DNA from 4 places in the Massilia pseudoviolaceinigra genome. Region 3 is predicted to be linked to each of the others. Evidence: predicted binding sites of a transcription regulator. Region 3 holds the regulator's gene; each other region holds the start of a gene.

Region 1 (5,372 bases), on a different contig from region 3:
GGCAATCAACGACGGCGCCAGACCGTGCCGGTATCTCCTGCGTCGCGCGCGACGTCGACAGCGTCATCGACGGGTGCCGGTGTCGCTCAGTTGGTTAAGGCGGAAATACGCGACGACATGCCGCAGGATGTGAAAAGTGCTGTTGAATTTCTGAATTTTGTGGAGAGTTTTCCCTCTTACGCGGGAGATACCGCCTTAGCGGTAGAGCGCGAGATCGCGGTGCTTGAGAATAGCCCGTTCGCCGAGCATTGCAAGGCACTGATCGATTCCATCAAGCAGAAACTGCCGGCGAAAGTCGAGGCAGTGGACTTGGAAAGCAAGCGTATCCACAGTATCTGGGTCGAGGGCGAGTATGCCACGAATGAAGAGTTTCGACATGGCATCGCCACTCGCAAGGGTACCAAGGCAGCGGGATGGCAAAACCTGATCTGGGTGTACAAGAACGCCAGGGAGAACGACGCGGGTTTCGAGGTCGTCGACCGATTGAAATTTCGCGCCGTCAGTATCGATGATTTCGGGCTGAAGGAGGTGGATTTTTCGGCGACGATGGCATTGTGGGAAGACCGGCCGGACTGGGTAGGTAAGTTCATGCCGATACTCGATATTCTGCTGGCGAAAAAATCTTACGTCGCAATGAGCGATATCATGCGCATGATCATCCTCTTTTACTCGGGCGGATTGTATCAGGACGTGAAGATCGAACTTGCTTCGCCTCAAGCGCAGTTTTTCGATACACCGAAAGTCAATACGGACAAACTGCAACTGGTCGATGGCGGGCCGAACACCGAAAACTGGGCAATGGTGGCACAGGCCGGCTGCGGCATGATTGACAAAATCATGAAGGCGACGCTGGCACAGTTTCCGAAGCCTGAAAAGCTGGAACAGATGCCGGAGAACTATTCCATCGACGGCAAAATCGGCCAGTCCCACGTTGATTTGCACGAAGATATGGGGCCTTGGAATCAAATCGGAAAGCATTTGGGCCAGGCTGACCGCATCGAGCGGGTCAACGATTCTCTGAAGCTTGACAATCCCCGACCCCTCAATTCGTGGGCTGATCCCGTGAACGACAACTTCGCCTGGGATTGAGCGGCGAACCAGGGCGCTTGCCGCGCCCGCGCCGGGCGTCAGGCGCTCGCCGACAGCATTGCCCACCGCACAGGTGATGTGTCATGTTGAGCTGCCAAAGCACCACCAGGCCAGGGGCAAGGATAGCTGCGTCGTGCCACCGTGCCACGCTGGCACGACGCGCTCCACGTACGTCGCCTAACGCTGCAGCACATAGCTTCCCGGCGCCGGACCAAGGCCATCCTGCGGCACGCGCGCGGGCACGCGGGGCTGGATCGACACCGTATCGAGCCAGTGGACCCACTCGGGCCACCAGGAACCATCGCGTTCGCTGGCCCGGTCCCGCCAGCGCTCGGGATCGATGTAGCAATCGCCAGGCCGGCGGCGCGCCGTGTAGTAGCGGCGTGCGCGGTGCCCCGGCTCGCTGACGATGCCCGCGTTATGGCCGCCGCTGGTCAGCACGAAATGCACGTCGCACGATGAAATCAGGTGCATCTTGTACACCGAGCGCCATGGCGATACATGGTCCGTCATGGCCGCCACGGTAAACAGCGGCGCGCGGATGTCGCCCAGCGCGACCGGCCGCCCGTCCACCTGGTAGCGCCCAGAAAACAGGTCATTGTTGAGGAACAGCTTGCGCAGGTAATCGCTGTGCATGCGATAAGGCATGCGCGTGGCGTCGGCGTTCCAGGCCATCAGGTCCGTCATCGGCGCGCGCCGCCCCAGCAGATACTGGTTGACCGCCACCGACCACACCAGGTCGTTCGAGCGCAGCAGGCGGAAGGCGCCGGCCATCTGCCGGTTGTCGAGGTAGCCTTGCTGCCACATCAGGTCTTCGAGAAAGGCCACCTGGCTTTCATCGATGAACAGCATCAGTTCGCCGGCCTCGCTGAAGTCGGTCTGGGCGGCCAGCAGGGTCATCGAATTGATCTGCGCCTCGCCCTCGCAGCCGAGCGAAGCGACGGCGATCGACAGCAGCGTGCCGCCGAGACAATAACCGGCGGTGTTGATGCGCTGGCCGGGCGCGACCCCGCGAATGTGCCCGAGCGCGGCCATGACGCCATCGCGCAGATAGTCGTCCATGCCGAGGTCGCGGTCGCCGGCGTCGGGATTGCGCCATGAGATCATGAATACCGTATGCCCTTGCCCGACGAGGTAGCGAACCAGCGAATTGCCGGGCGAGAGGTCGAGAATGTAATACTTCATGATCCAGGCCGGCACGATCAGCATCGGCTCGGCATGCACGCTGGCGCAGCCTTCCACCGGGGCATACTGGATCAGTTCGATCAGGTGATTGCGGAACACGACCCGGCCCGGCGTCACCGCGACCTCGATGCCTGGCCGGAATGCTTCGGCACCCTGCGGCGGCGAGCCCGTCAGGCTGCGCCAGACATCGTCCGTCAGGTTCACCGCGCCGCGCACGAAGTTGGCACCGGCCTCGCGCACGGCGGCCTCGCTCAGCTCGGGATTGGTGGCCACGAAGTTGAGCGGCGAGGCCAGGTCGAGCAGCTGGCGCGCGGTGAAGGCGACCACGTCCTCATGGTGGCGGCTGACGCCATCGATACCGGTGGTGGCGTTGTGCCACCATTGCTGGTTGAGCAGAAACGCCTGCTGCATCAGGTCGTAGGGCCAGCGCTGCCAGGCCGCGCTGCGAAAGCGCCGGTCCTGCGCCAGCGGTTCGATGCACGGCGCCGGCGCTTGGCCCAGCGTGCGGCGGCGCGCATAGTCGAGCCAGCGCACGTCCTTGGTCCAGGCTTTCTGCAGCAGGCGCTGCCACTTGCCGGGCGATTGCAACAGGTTGAGCAGCCAGTCGGCATGCGCCAGCGCCAGGCTGGTCGGCGACATGCCCTGCGTCGCTTGCGCCTGCATTGCGTGCAGGAAGCGGTCGAGTGGCGTGAGCGGTTCGATGTCGGGCGGCGCCGGTGCCTGCGGTATCCCGCTGCGTTCGGTCAGCTCGGTCAGGGTGATGGACGGCACTGCCATTGCGGTTTCCTCCTGAGCCCACATGCGGGCAAAACTCAAGCTTCGACTTCGCGCTCAGTTAAAACTTGAGGAAGGTCAATGGTGCGCAGGGTCAGCGCGCTTTGGGGTACTCTGGTCCGCTCCTGCTGCAGCGTTTTTTCGAGGAGCGACATTCATGGCAACCGATTGTCCCGAAGCACCCGGCGAGCCCGACGGTGACACGCTGATCGTGGCGCTGCACCGCGAGGAACTGCAGGTGGGAACGCGGGTCGTCGATACCGGCCGCGGCGTGCGCATCCACAAAACCGTCAGCGAACATCCCCATCACATTGACGAAACCCTGCTGTATGACGAGCTCGACGTCAGGCATGTGATCGTCGACAAGATCGTGCCCCTGTCCCAGGCGCCGTCCGCGCGCCAGGAAGGCGACACGCTGATCGTGCCGGTGGTCGAAGAAGTGCTGGTGACCGAACGGCGCCTGCGCATCAAGGAAGAAGTGCACATCACGCGCATCCAGCGCTCCCGCACGCAATCGGGGACCGTCATGCTGCGCGCGGAAGACGTGGTCGTCGAACGGTTCGACGAAGGCCCTCACAAGGAAGCGAATTCAACAATACGGAGGTAGTCATCATGGAACACACACTGGTAGCGGTATTCGATCATCGCAGCGATGCCCAGCAGGCGCTCGACGACCTGGTCGGGTCGGGTTTTTCACGCCAAAACGTGCGCTTGAGCGATGGTGTCCCGGGCGACCCGGGCCGCGCGGCCGATGCCGGCGAGGACGAATCACTCGGATCGAGCATCAAGCATTTTTTCACCGACCTGTTCGGCGGTGAACGCAGCGAACATGCGCGCATGTATTCCGATGCCGTTGCGCGCGGTCACTATGTGCTGACCGTCACCGCCCCGAACGAGCCCGAGGTGGAACGCGCGGCCGATATTGTCGAGCGCTATGGACCGGTCGACATCGACGAGGAATCGAGCCAGTGGCAGGGCGGCATGCAGGGCGGCGACGCCATGCGCGGGCAGGCGATGTCGCAGCAGTCGACGTTCGGCTCGTCCCAGGGCGGCCTTGGCAGCGCCCAGGGCTCGGCCATGGCGGACTCGCAGCAGCGCGCGGCCGACACCACGGCCATTCCCGTGATCCAGGAAGAAATCAAGGTCGGCAAGCGCGAGGTGCAGCGCGGCGGGGTGCGCATCTACCAGCGCATCGTGGAAACGCCGGTGAGCGAAAGCATCGGCCTGCGCGAGGAGCACATCAACGTGGAGCGGCGCGCGGTGGACAAGTTGGTTGACCCGGCCGACATTGCCGCCTTCCAGGAAAACACGATCGAACTGCGCGAAACGGCGGAAGAAGCGGTGGTCGAGAAGTCGGCGCGCATGGTGGAAGAAGTCATCGTCGGCAAGGAAGTGACGCAGCGCAGGGAGCAGATCAACGATACCGTGCGCCATACGGAGGTGGACATCGAACAGATCGCGCCCGACGACGACGCCTACTTCCGTGGCCACTGGACCAGCACTTTCGCGCGCGAGGGCGGCAGCTACGACGACTACGCGCCGGCCTACCGCTACGGCACCAGCATGGCGGGGAGCGAAATTTATCGCGGGCGTCCGTGGGAAGAAATCGAGCCCGGGCTGCGCACCGATTGGGAGGCGCGCAATCCCGGGTCGACCTGGGAAAAGATGAAGGCGGCGATCAGGCATGGCTGGGAGCGCATGACTTCCTGATCTCGCTGCGACGCGCCAGGCCGCGCCCCTCTCTGGACGCGGCCTGGCGTACGCCTGAGTGCAGCTTTACTCGGCGAATACCGCGCTGGCCGGGGTGATTTTCACTGCCTCGGGCTTGATGTTGAGCTTCATGCTGCCGATGACCTTGTCTTCGTCGAGCAAGCTCTGCGGCTTGTTGCCGTCGTACTTGATCGTCGACACCGCGTCGGTCACCAGTTTTTCCTTGAGGCCGGCCGCATCCTTGGTGATGAACACGAGCGACAGGTTCTTGGTCGACAGGTGCTTCCTGATCGCGGCGTTGAGGTCGGCCAGGGTCAGCTTGCTCAAGCCATCGCGCATCATTTTGGTGAACTCAGGCGTGCCGTACCACTGGGAATCGAGCGCGTAACCGAGGTACTGGTCTTGCGTGGCCGTCATCACGAACACGTTCTTCATCAGATAGCCGCGCGTGATCTCGAACTGTTGCTCGGTCAAGCCCTGCTGGATCACCTTGTCGAGTTCGGTCAAGGCGATGCGCAGCGCAAGGTGGGCGTTTTCCGGTGCGACCGGGCGAATCCAGACCTCGAACAGCTGGCCCTTGCGGCCGACGTTCGGGTTCGGGAAGAACTGGAACA
Region 2 (5,372 bases), on a different contig from region 3:
CCGAAGTCGCTAAAGCCCAGCATGCGTTTGTAGAACATCACGTGGCGCGGATTGACCTCGATCACGTAATCGGTGAACCCATGCAGCTTGTGCGAGTACAGATAAGAGATATGGATCAGCGAAGCGAACACGCGCTTGGTCACGCCCTTGTCGATCGCCAGGCGCGACGGCTCGCACAAGCGCCGTCCCTGGCTGCGCAGCAGGTCGAGCTTGTCGCGAAAATTGTCATCGGCCGGCAGCCGGAATTCGCTGTCCAGGCACAGGCTCATGGTGCCGACCAGCACCCCGCCCGTTTCCGCGTACAGGGTGACCTTGTGCGGGTCGTGATGCAGGCTGGGCTCGAAGGCGTAGCCGCGCCAGCCGTACATCTTGCGGATCAGCAGGCTGGCGGCTTCGCGCCGTCCCGCCGAATTGGCCAGGCGGATATGAAATGCCTGCATTGCCTGGCCCGGATCGGGTTCCGTCGCCGTGGCGACGCCCCCGTCCGGCTCGCGTAAGCCCGCCGGCATCTCGAACGTTGCAATCGGTAGCTCGTCTTGAAACATGGCTCTCTTTCCTTCCACGTGATCGTGCGTGCCGCCTGCCAGCCCGCGCGCAAAGTTGTGTAGGTCAGACAGGGCCATCCGTACGGAAGTTCACGCTGTCCCGCGCGCCATTGTTCTGCAACAAACGCGCGGCGTCGGGAATTTTGGCAGACCCGCCCGGAACCGGCGTAACTGCCGAGATCGGATTCGCAAGTCGTTGATTTCATGAGTGAAATCGAGCTGGCACGCTTGCTGCATACAGGGTAGGCACGGCGGCGCCGCAAGCTGTCGACGCTTCCCCACTTCATCCCCACCGGAGAGTTCACTATGAAACTAGTCCCGACATCACTGTTGAAAAACGCGGCGATTGCCGGCCTTTGCCTGGCCGCCATGAACGGTGCGCGCGCCGATGCATTTGCCCAGGCCGTCCTCGTTGTCGACAATTTCCGCCTGCTCCATTCCAGCGGTGCTGCCTTCAAGTCGACGGATTTCACTATGCTCGACGGCACCAATTCGGCCCATGCCACCGCCTCCCTCGACGGCGTGGTGTTGGCCGCAAAACCGCAAAACCGCGGCATCCTCAGCGGCACCGCGCCCGACGTCGCCCATCAGTTTGTCGGACTGCCCAATCCGCCGCGCGCCGAAAACAACTTCACCGCCTTTTCCGGCCCGCCACCAGTGCCCGGCACCTTCGGCTACGCCGACCAGAACATGACCGGCAGCGCCATGAGCATCGGCACGAAAGAAGCCGGCGTGCGCGCCGAAACGCGCGCCGACGCCTCCCTGGCGACCGATGGCGAGGCCGCCGGCGACTCCGACGTGGGCACCTCGACCTCGTTCAACTTCACTCTCGGCGTGGGCGAAACCATGACCATCGCCTTCGACGGCACGCCTTTCACCCAGGCCTATGCCAGTACCGGCGCTGGTATGGAGACCAATGCCATCGCGCGCCTGTCGTGGAGCATGAACATCATGAACATGAGTACCGGGCAGGTCGTGTTCGCCTATCAGCCGGGCGAACTGAACAGCTTTGGGAATGTCAGCCGCACCGACAGCTTCCCCGGCATGTCGACCTATAACCCGGGCAAGATGAGCTTCTCGGCGGTCACGCCCTGGCTCAACAAGGTCGACACGTACCAGCTGACGATCAACCAGACCACCCTGGCCAATGCGCTGCAGGACACGGTGGCGGTGCCGGAACCGGGCAGCCTGGCGATTTTCGGCCTCGGCCTGCTGGGCATGTCGCTGCTGGCACGCCGCCGCAAGTAAGCCGCCGCAAGTAAGCCGAACACGATGCAAATAAGAAGAAGATGGCTTGGTCGTCCGAAGCCATCGCAGGGTCCGCAACCGCTGCTGCGCCGTCCGCGCCGGCCGGGGATGCGGGCGCCGGATGCCCGGCGGGGATCCTGATGCACGGCTCGTTGGCAGCCTGCATTTTTCCGGTCAGGAGCGCTCCTGACCGGGCTGTTTTTTTTTGCACGAGGGTGCCGCGGACATCCGCTTTTTCCGCCCCTTGACGCGAATCAACGCGGCCGTGATCAGCGGAATCTTACTGTTTCCTCAGACATATAATCGAACGCGTAGTGAAGCTGGCAGGTGCCCTTCCGATCGCTGCCCGACTTACGGAGACCCACACGATATGGAGGACTTCATCAGCCAGATGCTGCTGCATGCAAGGGGCATCTGGAAATATCGCTGGCTCGCCGTCGGCGTCATGTGGGTGGTGGCGGGCGCCGGCTGGATCGTCGTACTGCGCTTGCCGAACGACTACCAGAGTTCGGCGCGCGTGTTCGTCGATACGCAAAGCATCCTCAAGCCGCTGATGGCGGGCATGACCAGCATCCCGAACGTGCAGCAGCAAGTCTCGATCATGAGCCGCACCCTGCTCAGCCGCCCGAACCTGGAGCGCGTGCTGCGCATGGTCGACCTCGACGTCGACGCCACCACGCCGCGCCAGCGCGAAAGCCAGGTCGAGGAGTTGGCCGCGCGCCTGAAAATCACCGGCACCAGCACCAACGATATCTACTCGATCACTTACGGCGGCGACAATCCGAAGCAGGTGCACGACGTGGTGCAATCGCTGCTGACCATCTTCCTCGAAGGCAGCTTCAAGGGCAAGAAGGGCGATTCGCAGCAAGCCATCCGTTTCATCGACGAGCAGATCAAGAATTACGAGCAGCGCCTGGTGGCGGCCGAAAACACGGTCAAGGAATTCAAGCTGCGCAACAGCGCCCTGCTGCCGCGCCAGGGCGTCGATTACAGCGCCCAGCTGGCCATTGCCAGCGACGCGCTCAGCACCGCGCGCATCGACCTGCTCGAAGCCGAACAGGCGCGCCTGGCGATCCAGGCGCGCATCAATGGCGATCCGCAGCCGGCCGGCGTTGCCGCGCGTGCGCGCACTATCGTCAATCCCGACATCGATGCGCGCATGGCCGCGATCAACAAGAATCTCGACACCCTGCGCCTGCAGTACACCGACCTGCACCCGGACGTGATCGCCGCGCGCCGCCTGCTGGCCCAGCTCGAAGCGCGCAAGATCGAGGAGAGCAAGCAGGCCGAGCGCGACGGCGACCCCGGCCGCTTCTACAGTCCCATGCTGCAGCAGCTCAAGGTGGCCCTGACCGAAGCGGACGCCAAGGTGGCGGCCATGCGCGTGCGCGTGCACGAATACAGTGTGCGCCACGACCGCTTGCAGGAGCAGAGCAATGCCGTGCCCGAAGTCGAATCGCAGCTGGCCCAGCTCAACCGGGACTACGAGATCAACAAGGATAACTACGAAAAGCTGATCGCGCGGCGCGAGTCGGCCAAGCTGTCGGGCGATCTGAGTTCCTCGACCGAAATGATGACCTTCCGCATCATCGATCCGCCCACCATGCCGGTCGCCCCGGTCGGCCCCAACCGCCGCCTGTTCTACAGCGGGGTGCTGGTCATCGCGCTGTGCGCCGGGCTGGGCGTGGCGTTCCTGATCAGCCAGGTCCGTCCGACCTTCGTCAGCCCGAGCGCGCTGCGCGAAATCACCGGACTCAATGTGATCGGCACGGTCTCGATGAGCTGGACCGATGCCGAACGGCGCAAGCTGCGGCGCGGCCAGTACCTGCTCGGGCTGGCTTTCGCTGGCCTGCTGAGCCTGTACGGCGCGGTCATGCTATCCGGATTTCTTACGGGTTAACCTCAGGGAGTACAACGTGGACAGTTCCCTCATTGCGCCCGCCGACGGCCACAGCGCCGAGCCGGCGCGCGACGTCGACATCAACCTGGCGCGCCTGCACCAGATGGGCATGGTCACCCACGATGGCGGGCGTACCAGCGTGGCCGAGGATTTCCGCATCATCAAGCGGCCCTTGCTGCGCAATGCGCGCGCGGCGGTCTCCGGCGGCGTGCGGCACGGCAATCTGATCGTCGTCACCAGCGCCCTGCCCGGCGAAGGCAAGACCTACTGCGCGATCAACCTGGCGATGAGCATCGCCATGGAAAAAGACCACACGGTGCTGCTGATCGACGCCGACGTGGCGCGGCCCTCGGTGCTGAGGGTGCTGGGTCTGGCGCCCGGACTGGGCTTGATGGATATTCTGCTGGGGAACGACCTGAGTCTGTCGGAAGTGATCCTCAAGACCAATATCCCGACCTTGAGCCTGCTCCCGGCGGGCCGCAACAACAAGCACGCCACCGAACTGCTGGCCAGCCATGCAATGAGCAAGCTGCTCTCCGAAATCGCCAGCCGCTATCCGGACCGGATCGTCATCTTCGATTCGCCGCCCTTGCTGCTGACCACGGAAGCGGGAGTGCTGGCGTCGCAAATGGGCCAGGTGGTGATGGTGGTCGAGTCCGAAACAACCACCCAGCGCCAGGTCAAGGATGCGCTGGCCCGGCTCGACAACTGCGCCCGCGTCGACCTCATTTGCAACAAGGCACGCGCCTTCCCGGGCGAGCACTACCACGGCTATTACGACTAGCCAGCGCTGGCGCGAGCCGACGCCGGCGCTGGCATCCGGACCAGGCCGGTACCGTGCGGCCTGACAGCGCGCCCGTCCCGATTCTCCCCGTTCGCCCGATCAACTTTTGCGGAGTCGACCATGACAACTTTCCTCGAACCACCCCGTCTTGTGGTGCACCTGATCCACCAGCTCGACATCGGCGGCCTCGAAAACGGCTTGATCAACCTGATCAAGCACATGCCGCCGGACCGCTACCGGCACGCCATTGTCTGCCTCAAGGATTATTCGGAGTATCACGCCCACATCAAGACGCGCGGGGTCGAGATCATCAGCCTGAACAAGCGCGAAGGCAAGGACTGGGGCCATTACCTGCGCCTGTTCCGCGCCCTGCGCGCGCTGCAGCCGGACCTGATCCACACGCGCAACCTGTGCGGCATCGAAGGCCAGCTGGTGGCCGCCCTGGCCGGGGTCAAGCTGCGCGTGCACGGCGAGCATGGCCGCGACATGAGCGACCTGTACGGCAAGCGCCTCAAGTACAAGCTGTTGCGCCGCCTGCTGCGTCCGCTGATCGGCCACTTCATCGCCGTCAGCGCCGACCTCGAACACTGGCTGATCGACAGCGTCGGCGCCGAGCCGCAAAAGGTGTCGCAGATCGCGAACGGGGTCGACAGCATCCAGTTTCACCCGCGCCTGGGCCCGCCGGCCGCAGTCGGACCGGCCGGTTTCATGCAGGATAACGCCTTCGTCATCGGCAGCGTCGGCCGCATGGATGAAGTCAAGGATTACGGCACCCTGGTCGAAGCCTTCCTGCGCCTGATCGCCTCGCCGCACCCGGCGCACCAGCGCATGCGACTCCTGATCGTGGGCGACGGCCCGCAGCGCGCCGCCTGCCTCGACACCCTCACCCGCGCCG
Region 3 (5,372 bases):
CATACGCGCCAGCCTTGTCTGCAGCGTCCAGCGCAAACGTAAAGTTGGTCGCCACGTCGACCTTCGCGGTGACCAGCGCCGCATCCTGCAAACCGGCCGGCGTTTTGTTGGCCATCGCGCCGGCGGTGATTGCGAGCGATGCATTGGCGCGCGTGAGGGCGCCGGAATCAATGGCCTGGGTCCAGTAATCGAGCCCGGCCTGCAACGGCGCGCGGTCAAACACGTTCTGGAAAATGGCTTTGACGAAGGCCGCGTTGTCGCCGCCGTACAGCGCTGTCGATTCGGCGCTTGAGCCGAACGAATCGATCAGCGTGCGCAATGGCGCACTGCCGACGTAGGCCGCATTCAACCCTTCGATCGTCTGCGGCGCTTTCAGCTCGACCAGGCGTTGCTGGAAGCTGGCCAGGCCCGCCACGTCGGCCGCGCGGCCGAAATAGCTGTAGTACAGCGACTGGGTCAGGCCAGCGTACTCCAACGCGGTGCTGTGGTTGGCGAAGGTGGCGCGCTCCACGTCGAACAGGATATCGCTGCCCTCGGCGCCCGTGGTGTCGACGATCATGTAATGGCCATGGTTCGAGATGATGCGGAAGCCGGAAACTTTGCCGTGGAACAGTGCGGTGTCGTTGCCAGCTTCGCCAGCGAGGATGTCGTCGCCGCCGCCACCGTACAGGGAGTCATTGCCGTGTCCCGCCACCAGCGAATCGGTACCGCCGTAGCCCGCCAACTGGTCATCGCCCAGGTCGACCTTGATGTAATTCGGGGCATTGTCGCCACGGATATCGTTGCCGTCGGCGGAATCCCTCATGTACTGCGAATAGCCGGGCAGGTCGGCGAGGCTGACGGTAATGTCGGTAAACCGGATGAACTCGATGCCGCTGAATTTGATTTGCGGATGGGACGACAGCGTATTCCAGTTGTAATGCCACTGTTCCGTGCTGTGGAAGCCGGCGGCGACGGCGTTGATGCGTACACCGCCGCTCGACACCGGCAGTACCAGGGTATCGATGCCACTGCCGCCGTCGACGATGGCACGCTCGCCCGCCACGAAGCCGACCGACATCACATCGTTGCCGGCGCCGCCGCACAGCTTGTTGTCGATGTTGGGCAAGCTGGAGGTGATGCTGTCGTTGCCATCGCCACCCAGGTAGCCGTCGGCGCCGCCGCCCGAGGCACGTTGGACATGGACATCGTTGCCGGCCGTGCCGTGGGCCTGGTCGTCGATGCGCACGGTCAGGTCCACGCGGCCAAGCAAGGTCGACGGATAGCCAGCAGCCTTGATGTAGATCCGTCCCGTTTGCTCGGCCAGAAAGCCCATGCGCGCGGTATTGAGGCCAGTGGTGTGGGTGCCTTCCTTCTCGTTGATCGGAAAGCCGTCGGCGTCGTACAGGAACAGCCACGGCCCCAATGCCGCGCTGATTTCAAAGTCGACCAGTTGGCCGGCCACCACGTCGAGGGCATAGGTGCCGCCGCTGGTCAGGAGCGTCCTGTCCCACGCGGGCGCGGTTCCCGCCGAAGTGCCGGTCCCGGGGACGTCGCTGAAAGCGGCGAGTACCTGCCGATCCGCCTTGATGAGATCCTCCGGCGCCAAACGGTGGCTGTGGTGCACCTGAGAAGTGAATGGGACGTAAATGGACATGGGCTCTACTTGCGGAAATTGATAATGAGATGGATGCATCCGTGGCGACGGCTACGCACCATGGCGGCGCCGCCTGCCGCTCCATCGCGCCGACGCGAGGGACGTGGCAAAGCCGGCGATTAAGCCTTGGTAATTGCCGTAAGTACACCGTTATAAGCAGGTGGAAATGAAGTTGCCCGCAGCGCCTTGGTTTATGCCATTGGGCTGCACTGCTCGGTGCCGGCGGCGAGCGCCTTGAGCATGGCCGGATCGAGCAGGGTCATTTCGCGCTTGTCGACACCGATCCAGCCCTGTTTCTTGAAGCGCGACAGCAGGCGGCTGATGCTTTCGATGGTCAGGCCGAGGTAGTTGCCGATATCCTCGCGCGACATGCGCAGCTGGAAACTGGTGGCCGAGTAGCCGCGCGCCGCGTAGCGTGCGGACAGGTTGACCAGGAACACCGCAAAGCGCTGCTCGGCTCGCATATTTCCCAGCAATAGCATGACATTTTGCTCGCGCGTGATTTCCTGGCTCATGATGCGGTGGAAATGGCGCAGCAGGGTGGGCACCTCGCCGAACAGTTCTTCCAGGCGCTCGAACGGGATCTCGCACACTTCGCTGTCCTCGAGCGCGACCGCGTCGCAATGGTGGCGGTCGGCGCTGATGGCATCCATGCCCAGCAGTTCGCCAGCCATCTGGAAACCCGTGATCTGCTGCTCGCCGCCGGCATTGACCTGGTAGGTCTTGAAGTGGCCGTAGCGGATCGCGTACAGATTGCGGAACGGTTCGTCCATCTGGTACAGGCGCTCATCGCGCAACAGGCGGCGGCGCTTGCCGATAATGCTGTCGAGACGGGTAATGTCGTCTTCATCGAGTCCCATCGGCAGGCAAAGCTGGTGCATGCTGCATCCCGCGCAGCTGGCCTTGAGCGCGGCGACGTTCAGCATGGCTGCGGGAACGAATGGAAGTGGCTGGGGCATAGGGGACTGACGTTTTGTGGCTTGATCCGTATGATACTCCAGTGGAACCTTGGCGCACAGGGCAATAGCGGTGCAGTTGCGGCATTTTCCCCAGTACAGATGGCAGAATGTCCACGGCGGCGTTGCATTATCTGCGCAGGCGTTGTGCAAGTCTCAACAGTGCTGGCCAAAGGACAAGGGATAGCCCGATGGCGGCGGCCGTTACCAGTTGCGCGGCACTTAATGGCGTGAAATGAAACACGGCCGCCAGCGCGGGCACGCAGGTGACGACGAGCAGGGCGGCGAGCGCGCCTGCGGCGATCATCCACCGCACCCGGTTCGGCCGGCGCTGCGCACCGTGTGCGAACATCAGTGCCAGGTTGGCGCCGACCAGCGCGCTGAAGGCAAAAGCGCGCGCCGCATCCGGCGCCAGCGCCGCCGACGCCCACAGCCACGCGGCGATGACGTGAGCCAGCGCCAGGGCGCCGTGCAGGCCCGCGCGCAGCAGGCCGGCGGCGCCGATGAGGGGCGCGTCGGGCCGGCGCGGCGGCTTGCGCATGCTGTCCGGATCGGGCGCATCGTTTTCGAAGGCGAGCGTGCAGGCCGGATCGATCATCAGTTCGAGGAACACGATATGCATCGGCAGCAGCACCACCGGCCAGCCGAACAGCACCGGCAGCAGCGCCATGCCGGCAATGCAGGCGTGGACCGACACCAGGTAACCCACCGCGCGCTGCATGCCGGCGAAAATCTGGCGCCCGGCGCGCAGCGCGGGTGCGTCGTTGACGCGGTCGCCGGTCATGCCGACGATGGCCCCGCCGGCCTTGAGCGCCTGCACGATGCGCAGCTTTTGCTCCGGCGCGATGCGCGCACACACCGTCACGTCGCCTATGAGGGCGCGCAGTTCGCGCGCCTTCCTCGCCGCCAGCGCGTCACCGGTCAGCAGCGCGCCCTCGGCCAGGCCGGCATGGCGCGCGATGGCTTGCGCGGTCGATGGATAGTCGCCCGTGATCATCACCACGCGGATGCCGGCCGCGCGCAGGGCCTGCACAGCGTCCGGAATGCCGGCGCGCAGCGGATCGGCCAGGGCGACCAGTCCGAGCAAGGTAAAGCCCAGGCGCGCCGGATGCGGCGGCCACTGCGCGCCATCCCAGCCGGCGCGCGCCACGGCCAGCACGCGCAGGCCGTCGCGCGCCATGTCGTCGGCCGTGGCCATCAAGGCCGCCTTGCCACGGGCGTCGAGGCGGCACATGGCGGCGATGGCTTCGGGCGCGCCCTTGGCCGCCACCGTGCAGGTCTCGGAGCCCGGGGCGCGCCAGGCCTGCAGCATGGCGCGCAGGGCCGGGCGCGGCGCCTCTTCGCGCACCAGGCGCCAGTCCGGGTGCAGCTGGTTTGACGCGGCCAATTCGCCCCGGGCCAGCCGCACCAATGCCTGTTCCAGCACGCGCTCGCGCGCCAGGCGCCACGCGCCCAGGGCCGGGAACACCACCAGCACGACGGCAAATTCTTCCGGTACCATCGCCATGGCCAGCACGATTCCGGCCAGGACGCCCTGCAGCCACTGGCCGCCGCGCAAGCCATGCAACAGCACCAGCGTCACGCTCAGGGCCAGTCCCAGCACCGCAAACAGTACGGTCAGGCGGCGTGTCTGGCGCTGCAGCGGCGGCGCTTCGGGCGCGAGCTGGCGCAGGGAAGCGCCGATGGCCCCGATGTGGCTGTGCGCGCCGGTGGCCGTGACGATCGCCGTGGCGTGGCCCGCAACGACCAGCGTGCCGGAAAACAGGCAGGCGCCGGCTTCGCCGTCGGCGCCGGCGGCCTTGTCCAGCGCCAGCGGTTCGCCGGTCAGCAGCGACTCGTCGACCCGCAATGCGTGGCCGCCCAGCAGGCGCGCATCGGCCGGCACGCGGTCGCCTTCGGCCACGATGATCAGATCGCCGCGCACGAGTGCCCGGCTGTCCAGGTGGCGACTGTGACCGTCGCGCACGACCAGCGCGCGCGGGCTGCCCAGCTCGCGCAGGGCGTCCAGCGCCCGTTCGGTCTTGTCTTGCTGATACAGGGACAGGCCCACGGTCAGGGCAGCCGTGGCCAGCAGGAACAGGCCTTCGTGCAGCTCGCCCAGCACCAGGTACAGCGCGGCGGCGCCGAGCAGCAGCAGGAACATGGGTTCGCGCGCGCTATCCCATGCCAGCTTGAGAAGGCCGGGGCGGGAGGCGGCCGGCAGCGCGTTGGGCCGTCCGCGGCCAGGCGGCGTGCGGCTTCGGCTTCGCTCAGGCCGCCATGGATGGCCGCCTCGTGCGCTGTGCTTGCCATGGGATTCCTGAACGGGGCGCCGGAGGCGGCGGATCGTTCAGGATATCAATGACTTACCCGCAAGGCTTGATGTGGCTCAAGCGTGTCCGGATCGGCGCCTAACGCGGGCGGAAGCGCACATCGACCGTCGAGACCTCGCCCGTGACCTTGGCTTTCTTCGGCTTCTTGGGCTTTTTCAGCACTTCGCCGGCGGTATTGGTCACCGGCACCCGGTGCTCGGGCGAGAAACCGGGCTCCTCGATGCGTTCCAGGGTCTGTCTGGTGAGGATTTCGATGGCGGCGAGCAACTGCACTTCATCCGCGCACACCAGCGAGACCGCTTCACCCGAGGCGCCCGCGCGGCCGGTGCGGCCGGTGCGGTGAATATAATCCTCGGCCACGATCGGCAAGTCGAAATTGACCACCTGCGGCAAGTCGTCGATGTCCAGTCCGCGCGCGGCCACGTCGGTGGCCACCAGGATCTTCGCTTCGCCCGCCTTGAAGCGCTC
Region 4 (5,372 bases), on a different contig from region 3:
ATATCAACAACCTGCCGCTCGACGCCATCGACACGACGGCACAAGGCGGCCTGCTGCTCGGCGCCACCGCGCGCAACGCCGACACCGCGTACCACCCGCTGGTGCGCAGCCGCTACCCGCTGCTGTCGGCGGCGATTCTGGCCGGCGCCTCGCCCCAGATCCGCAACATGGCCACTGATGGCGGCAACCTGCTGCAACGCACGCGCTGCCACTATTTTTACGATATCGCCGTGCCCTGCAACAAGCGCGCACCGGGCAGCGGCTGTTCGGCCATCGGCGGGCTGACGCGCCAGCACGCGATCCTGGGCGCGAGCGAGCATTGCATCGCGACCCATCCGTCGGACATGTGCGTGGCGCTGGCGGCGCTGGACGCCGTGGTCCACGTCAGCTCGGAGCAGGGCGAACGGCGTATCGATTTCGCCGATTTCCACCGCCTGCCCGGGGCCAATCCCGAGCGCGATAACACGCTGCTGCCCGGTGAGCTGATCAACGCCATCGAACTGCCGCCGGCCGGGCAGTTCGCGGCCCATTCGGCCTACCTCAAGTTCCGCGACCGCGCTTCGTACGCCTTTGCACTGGTGTCCGTCGCAGCCGCCCTCGACATCGGCCCGGACGGCGCCGTGCGCGCCGCGCGCGTGGCCCTGGGCAGCGTGGCCCACAAACCGTGGCGCGTGCAGGCCGCCGAGGAGCTGCTGGTTGGCCGGCAGGCCGGCGGCGCCACCTTCGAGGCCTGTGCCGATCTGCTGCTGGCGGGCGCGCGTGGCCAGGGACAAAACGATTTCAAGATTCCGATGGCGCGCCGCGCCGTGGTGCGCGCGCTCGAACAGGCCGCCGCCGGTACCATCGACAACATGCATGCACCGGCCGACAGCGCCGCCAAGGAGCCACTGTGACCGACCTGATTGAAGCACTGCGCACCCCGGTCGCCGACGAAGGCACCGGCCCTGTCACCATCGGCATGGCCGTCTCGCGCGTCGACGGCCGCGACAAGGTCACCGGGCAGGCACGCTACGCCGCCGAACACCCGGCCGAGGGGCTGCTATACGGCGTGGTCGTCAGCGGCACCGTCACCAAGGGGCGTATCGTCTCCATCGATGCCGGCAAGGCGCTCGCCGTCCCCGGCGTGATCGAGGTGATCACCCACGAGAACCGTCCGCGCCTGCGTTCCTTCGACCTGTTTTACAAGGACATGACGGCACCCGGCGGCTCGCCTTTCCGCCCGCTGTACGACGACAAGATCCACAGCAGCGGCCAGCCGGTCGCGCTGGTGGTGGCCGAGACGTTCGAGGCGGCCCGTTACGCCTCTTCGCTGGTCGAGATCGCGTACGAGACCGAAGCGCACGAAACCTGCCTGCTCGACCACGTCGAACGCAGCCACAAGCCGAGCCGTCTCAAGGCCGGCTACACGCCGCCGCCCGAACCGAAGGGCTTTGCCGACGAAGTCTGGGACAAGGCACTGGTGCGGATGGAAGGCGAGTATTACAGCGGCGTCGAGCACCACAACCCGCTCGAAATGTTCGCCTCCACCGTGGTGCGCGGCCTTGACGGCCACCTGACCATCTACGACAAGACCCAGAGCTCGCAGAACAGCCGCTGGTATGTGTCGCACGTGTTCGGGCTGTCCAAGGACAAGGTCACGGTGCGCAATCCGTACGTGGGCGGCGCCTTCGGTTCCGGCCTGCGCCCGCAGTACCAGCTGGCGCTGGCCGTGATGGCCGCGCTCAAGCTGGAACGCTCGGTGCGGGTGGTGCTCACGCGCCAGCAGATGTTCAGCTTCGGGCACCGTCCCGAAACCATCCAGCGGGTGCGCCTCGGTGCGCGCCCGGACGGCACGCTCACGGCCATCATCCACGAAGCGCTGGCCGAAACGTCGCGCAACGAGGATTATGTGGAAGTGGTGGTCAACTGGTCGGGCCAGCTGTACGCCTGCGAGCATATCCGCCTCGGCTATAAACTGGTGGCGCTGGACCGCTTCAGCCCCATCGACATGCGCGCGCCCGGTGCGACGCACGGCGTGCACGCGCTCGAAGTGGCGATGGACGAACTGTCGTACGAACTGAAAATGGACCCGCTGGCGCTGCGCCTGAAAAACTACGCCGACCTCGATCCGACCGAGGGACTGCCGTATTCGACCAAGGAACTGCGCGCCTGCTACGAGCAGGGTGCGCAGCGCTTCGGCTGGGCCCAGCGCCCGGGGGAGGTGCGCTCGATGCGCGAAGGCCACGAGTTGATCGGCTGGGGCATGGCGACCGGCATGTGGGACGCGATGCAGATGTTCGCGCGCGCCAGCGCCGTGCTGCACGCCGACGGCAACCTGGTGGTGAGCAGCGCCGCCACCGACATCGGCACCGGCACCTACACGGCGATGTGCATCATCGCCGCCGACGCCATGGGCATGCCGCTCGAACGGGTGCGCTTCCAGCTGGGCGACTCGACCCTGCCGGTCGCGCCCATCGAAGGCGGTTCCTCGCACGTGGCCACGGTCGGCTCGGCGGTGCAGGGCGTGTGCGAGAAGCTGCAAAAGAGCCTGTTCAAGCTGGCCCGCAAGATGCCCGATTCGCCGTTTGCCAAGGCGCGCTTCGAGGATGCCGAGTTCGCAGGGGGCGCCCTGCGCCTGCGCGCGCAGCCGGCGCAGGCGGTGCCGCTGGGGGCGATCGTGGCGTTCGATGGCGCCGGGCGGCTCGAAGAAAAATACATGATGCTGCCGAATGTGCTCAAGCAGCAAAATTACCTGCGCGCCACGCACTCGGCGGTGTTCGTCGAAGTGCGCGTCGACGAAGCGTTCGGCACGGTGCGCGTGACGCGTGTGGTCAGCGCCGTCGCGGCCGGGCGCATCATCAACGCCAAGGCGGCGCGCAGCCAGATCATCGGCGGGGTGGTGTGGGGCATCGGCCAGGCGCTGCACGAAGAAACCCAGTCCGACGACCGCATCGGCCGCTTCATGAACCACAACCTGGGTGAATATCACGTCTCGGTCAACGCCGACATCCACGATATCGACGTCGTGTTCGTGCAGGAGGATGACCGCATCGTCAGCCGCTTGGGCGCCAAGGGCGTGGGCGAAATCGGCCAGGTGGGCGTGGCGGCGGCGGTCTGCAATGCGATCTATCACGCCACCGGCCGCCGCGTGCGCAGCACGCCGATGACGCCCGACAAGGTGATGGCCCCGTAAGCTCCCCACCGGCGGCGTGCGTCATCGCGCACGCCGTTTGGTTCGGATGCGCACCTTGATGTCCCTCAAATCCTTGCTTGACCTGCGCCATACAGTGGAAGCGGAGCAGGGCGGAGAACCGCGCCTTTGCGGTCGTGGATGCGAGGGGGAACCATGAGCTATAAAACAATTGTCGTGCATGTTGACGACATACCCAATGCCGGGGCGTGCTACACGTTCGCGGCCGAGCTGGCGCGGGTTGAACAGGCCCATCTGATCGGCCTGGCCAGCAGCGGCGTATCGCGTTTTTTGCGCGAGACGGTCGCGATGAATTACGCCGCCCCATCCATCGCGCCCTATCTCGACACCATGCGCGAGCGCGCCGCGCACGCACTCGACCAGTTCGAGCGCGCTGCGGCCGGCTTCACGCTGGCCGGCTGCGAACGGCGCGCCGTCGATGACGAGCCGGGCCACGGCCTGAGCGCGCTGGCGCGCTACTGCGACCTGTGCATCCTCAGTCAGGGCAGCGCGTCGCAGGGCGCCGGCCTGGCGGCCGAGGTTGCCAAGGACAGCGGAACGCCCGTGCTGATGGTGCCGCGCGCGCAGGCACCGGCCTTGCCTATCCGGCGCATCCTGCTCGGCTGGAACGGCAGCCGCGAGGCCGCGCGCGCCATGCGCTTCGCGCTGCCGCTGTTGCAGCGCGCCAGCGCGGTCGACGTGGCGATCTTCGACACCGCGGCGCTCGAGTTGGAAGCGGGCAGCGAGCTGCGCCCGGTCACGGCCATCGGCCAGGCCCTGTCGCGCCAAGGGGTACGGGCCGAGGTCATACAGCGCGAGCGCGCCGGCGACGCGGGCGGCGCCTTGCTCGCGCTGGCTGGCGAGCGCGGGGCGCAGTTGCTGGTTATGGGCTGCTACGGCCACTCGCGCCTGCGCGAACTGCTGCTCGGCGGCGCCACCCGGACGGTCCTCAAGTCCATGACGCTGCCGGTGCTCATGGCAGCCTGACGCCGGGAGCAACGCCATGCAACGTATCGCCCTCGTTACCGGAGGCACGCGCGGGCTGGGCAGGGCCATTGCGCTTGCGCTGCGTGACGCCGGGCACCGTCCGGCCGTGGTCTACCTGCGCGACACCGATGCTGCGCTCCGCTTCACGGACGACACCTCCATCCCCGCTTACAAGTGGAACGTCGGCGATTTTCACGCCTGCCGCCTTGGCGTGCTGAAGGTGGCGTACGAGCTGGGGCCGGTCGATATCCTGGTTAACAACGCTGGCGTGACGGCCGACGCCATGCTGCACAAAATGACGCCCGAGCAGTGGTGGAACGTGGTCCAAACCAATCTCGGGTCGATGTTCAACATGGCGCGCCAGGTGGTTGGCGGCATGCGCGAGCGGCGCTTCGGCCGCATTATCAACATCAGCTCGGTCAACGGACGCAAGGGACAGGCGGGCCAGGCCAACTACGCCGCCAGCAAGGCGGGCGTGCTCGGCTTTACCAGGGCGCTGGCGCTGGAAAACGCCTCCAGGAATATCACGGTCAATGCCATCGCGCCCGGCTACTGCGATACCGCGATGGTCGCCGCCCTGGCGCCCGACACGCTGCGGAGCATCGTTGCCGCAATACCCGTCGGCAGGATGGGAACCCCGGCCGATATCGGCCGCACGGCGGCGTTCCTCGCTTCCGATGACGCCGGATTCATCACAGGCGCCACCTTCGATATCAACGGTGGGCAATACATGGGCTAGCGTAAGGGCGTGCGCAAGCACGGGATGCAAGCGCGTGAGGCACGCGCGGGATGCAACTGCGGGAATCCCCTCTTTGCGCGGGCATAAGTGCTTAGCGCAACAAAGTGGCACGCGTTTGAGCTGGCTCAGATAACGCGGCGATTGAGCGTCTATGATCGGATACCTGAAGTGGCGTGGGTGCGGCACAAGGCACAAGCCTCAGCCGCCGCCGATCCACAATCCCCAATCCGAACAACCCAACTGAAGGAGAACGCGATGGCCAGTCATCTCACCCGTTTCGACCCCGTGGGCCCGATCAGCCGGATGGACCCTTTCCGCAGTTTCGACAGTCTTTTCAACGCCTTCGACCTGATGCGCCCCCTGCGCGCGTTCGACACCGAGCGCATCCGCATGGACGTCAGCGAGACCGATCAGGCCTTCGTGGTCCGGGCCGACATGCCGGGCGTCAAGAAGGAAGACGTCAAGGTCGCCATCGAC

The links. The regulator FNR, encoded in region 3, switches genes on or off when oxygen is low (the NO sensors DNR and NnrR bind a similar motif). The targets are predictions, from matches to a motif close to TTGATNNNNATCAA.
Region 1: RBA40_RS23910 (PHA/PHB synthase family protein) is a predicted target of FNR. The motif match lies at 3,117-3,130, and genes of this name have one in related genera.
Region 2: RBA40_RS14255 (XrtA system polysaccharide chain length determinant) is a predicted target of FNR. The motif match lies at 2,038-2,051, and genes of this name have one in related genera.
Region 4: RBA40_RS22345 (universal stress protein) is a predicted target of FNR. The motif match lies at 3,228-3,241, and genes of this name have one in related genera.

The regions. Positions count from the first base shown of each region.
Region 1 covers NZ_JAVCWL010000027.1:83,446-88,817, forward strand. The annotation lists gene RBA40_RS23905 (glycosyltransferase family 32 protein) at 1-1,089, shown strand, start outside; gene RBA40_RS23910 (PHA/PHB synthase family protein) at 1,267-3,051, opposite strand; gene RBA40_RS23915 (YsnF/AvaK domain-containing protein) at 3,206-3,655, shown strand; gene RBA40_RS23920 (YsnF/AvaK domain-containing protein) at 3,661-4,758, shown strand; gene RBA40_RS23925 (M16 family metallopeptidase) at 4,825-5,372, opposite strand, start outside.
Region 2 covers NZ_JAVCWL010000013.1:27,240-32,611, reverse strand. The annotation lists gene RBA40_RS14265 (N-acyl amino acid synthase FeeM domain-containing protein) at 1-545, opposite strand, end outside; gene RBA40_RS14260 (EDSAP-1 family PEP-CTERM protein) at 852-1,793, shown strand; gene RBA40_RS14255 (XrtA system polysaccharide chain length determinant) at 2,164-3,693, shown strand; gene RBA40_RS14250 (XrtA-associated tyrosine autokinase) at 3,710-4,477, shown strand; gene RBA40_RS14245 (TIGR03088 family PEP-CTERM/XrtA system glycosyltransferase) at 4,598-5,372, shown strand, end outside.
Region 3 covers NZ_JAVCWL010000035.1:4,022-9,393, reverse strand. The annotation lists gene RBA40_RS27025 (DUF4214 domain-containing protein) at 1-1,636, opposite strand, end outside; gene fnr (fumarate/nitrate reduction transcriptional regulator Fnr) at 1,828-2,595, opposite strand; gene RBA40_RS27015 (cation-translocating P-type ATPase) at 2,723-4,735, opposite strand; gene rhlE1 (RNA helicase RhlE1) at 4,983-5,372, opposite strand, start outside.
Region 4 covers NZ_JAVCWL010000024.1:65,168-70,539, forward strand. The annotation lists gene RBA40_RS22335 (FAD binding domain-containing protein) at 1-893, shown strand, start outside; gene RBA40_RS22340 (xanthine dehydrogenase family protein molybdopterin-binding subunit) at 959-3,172, shown strand; gene RBA40_RS22345 (universal stress protein) at 3,326-4,156, shown strand; gene phbB (acetoacetyl-CoA reductase) at 4,173-4,895, shown strand; gene RBA40_RS22355 (Hsp20/alpha crystallin family protein) at 5,151-5,372, shown strand, end outside.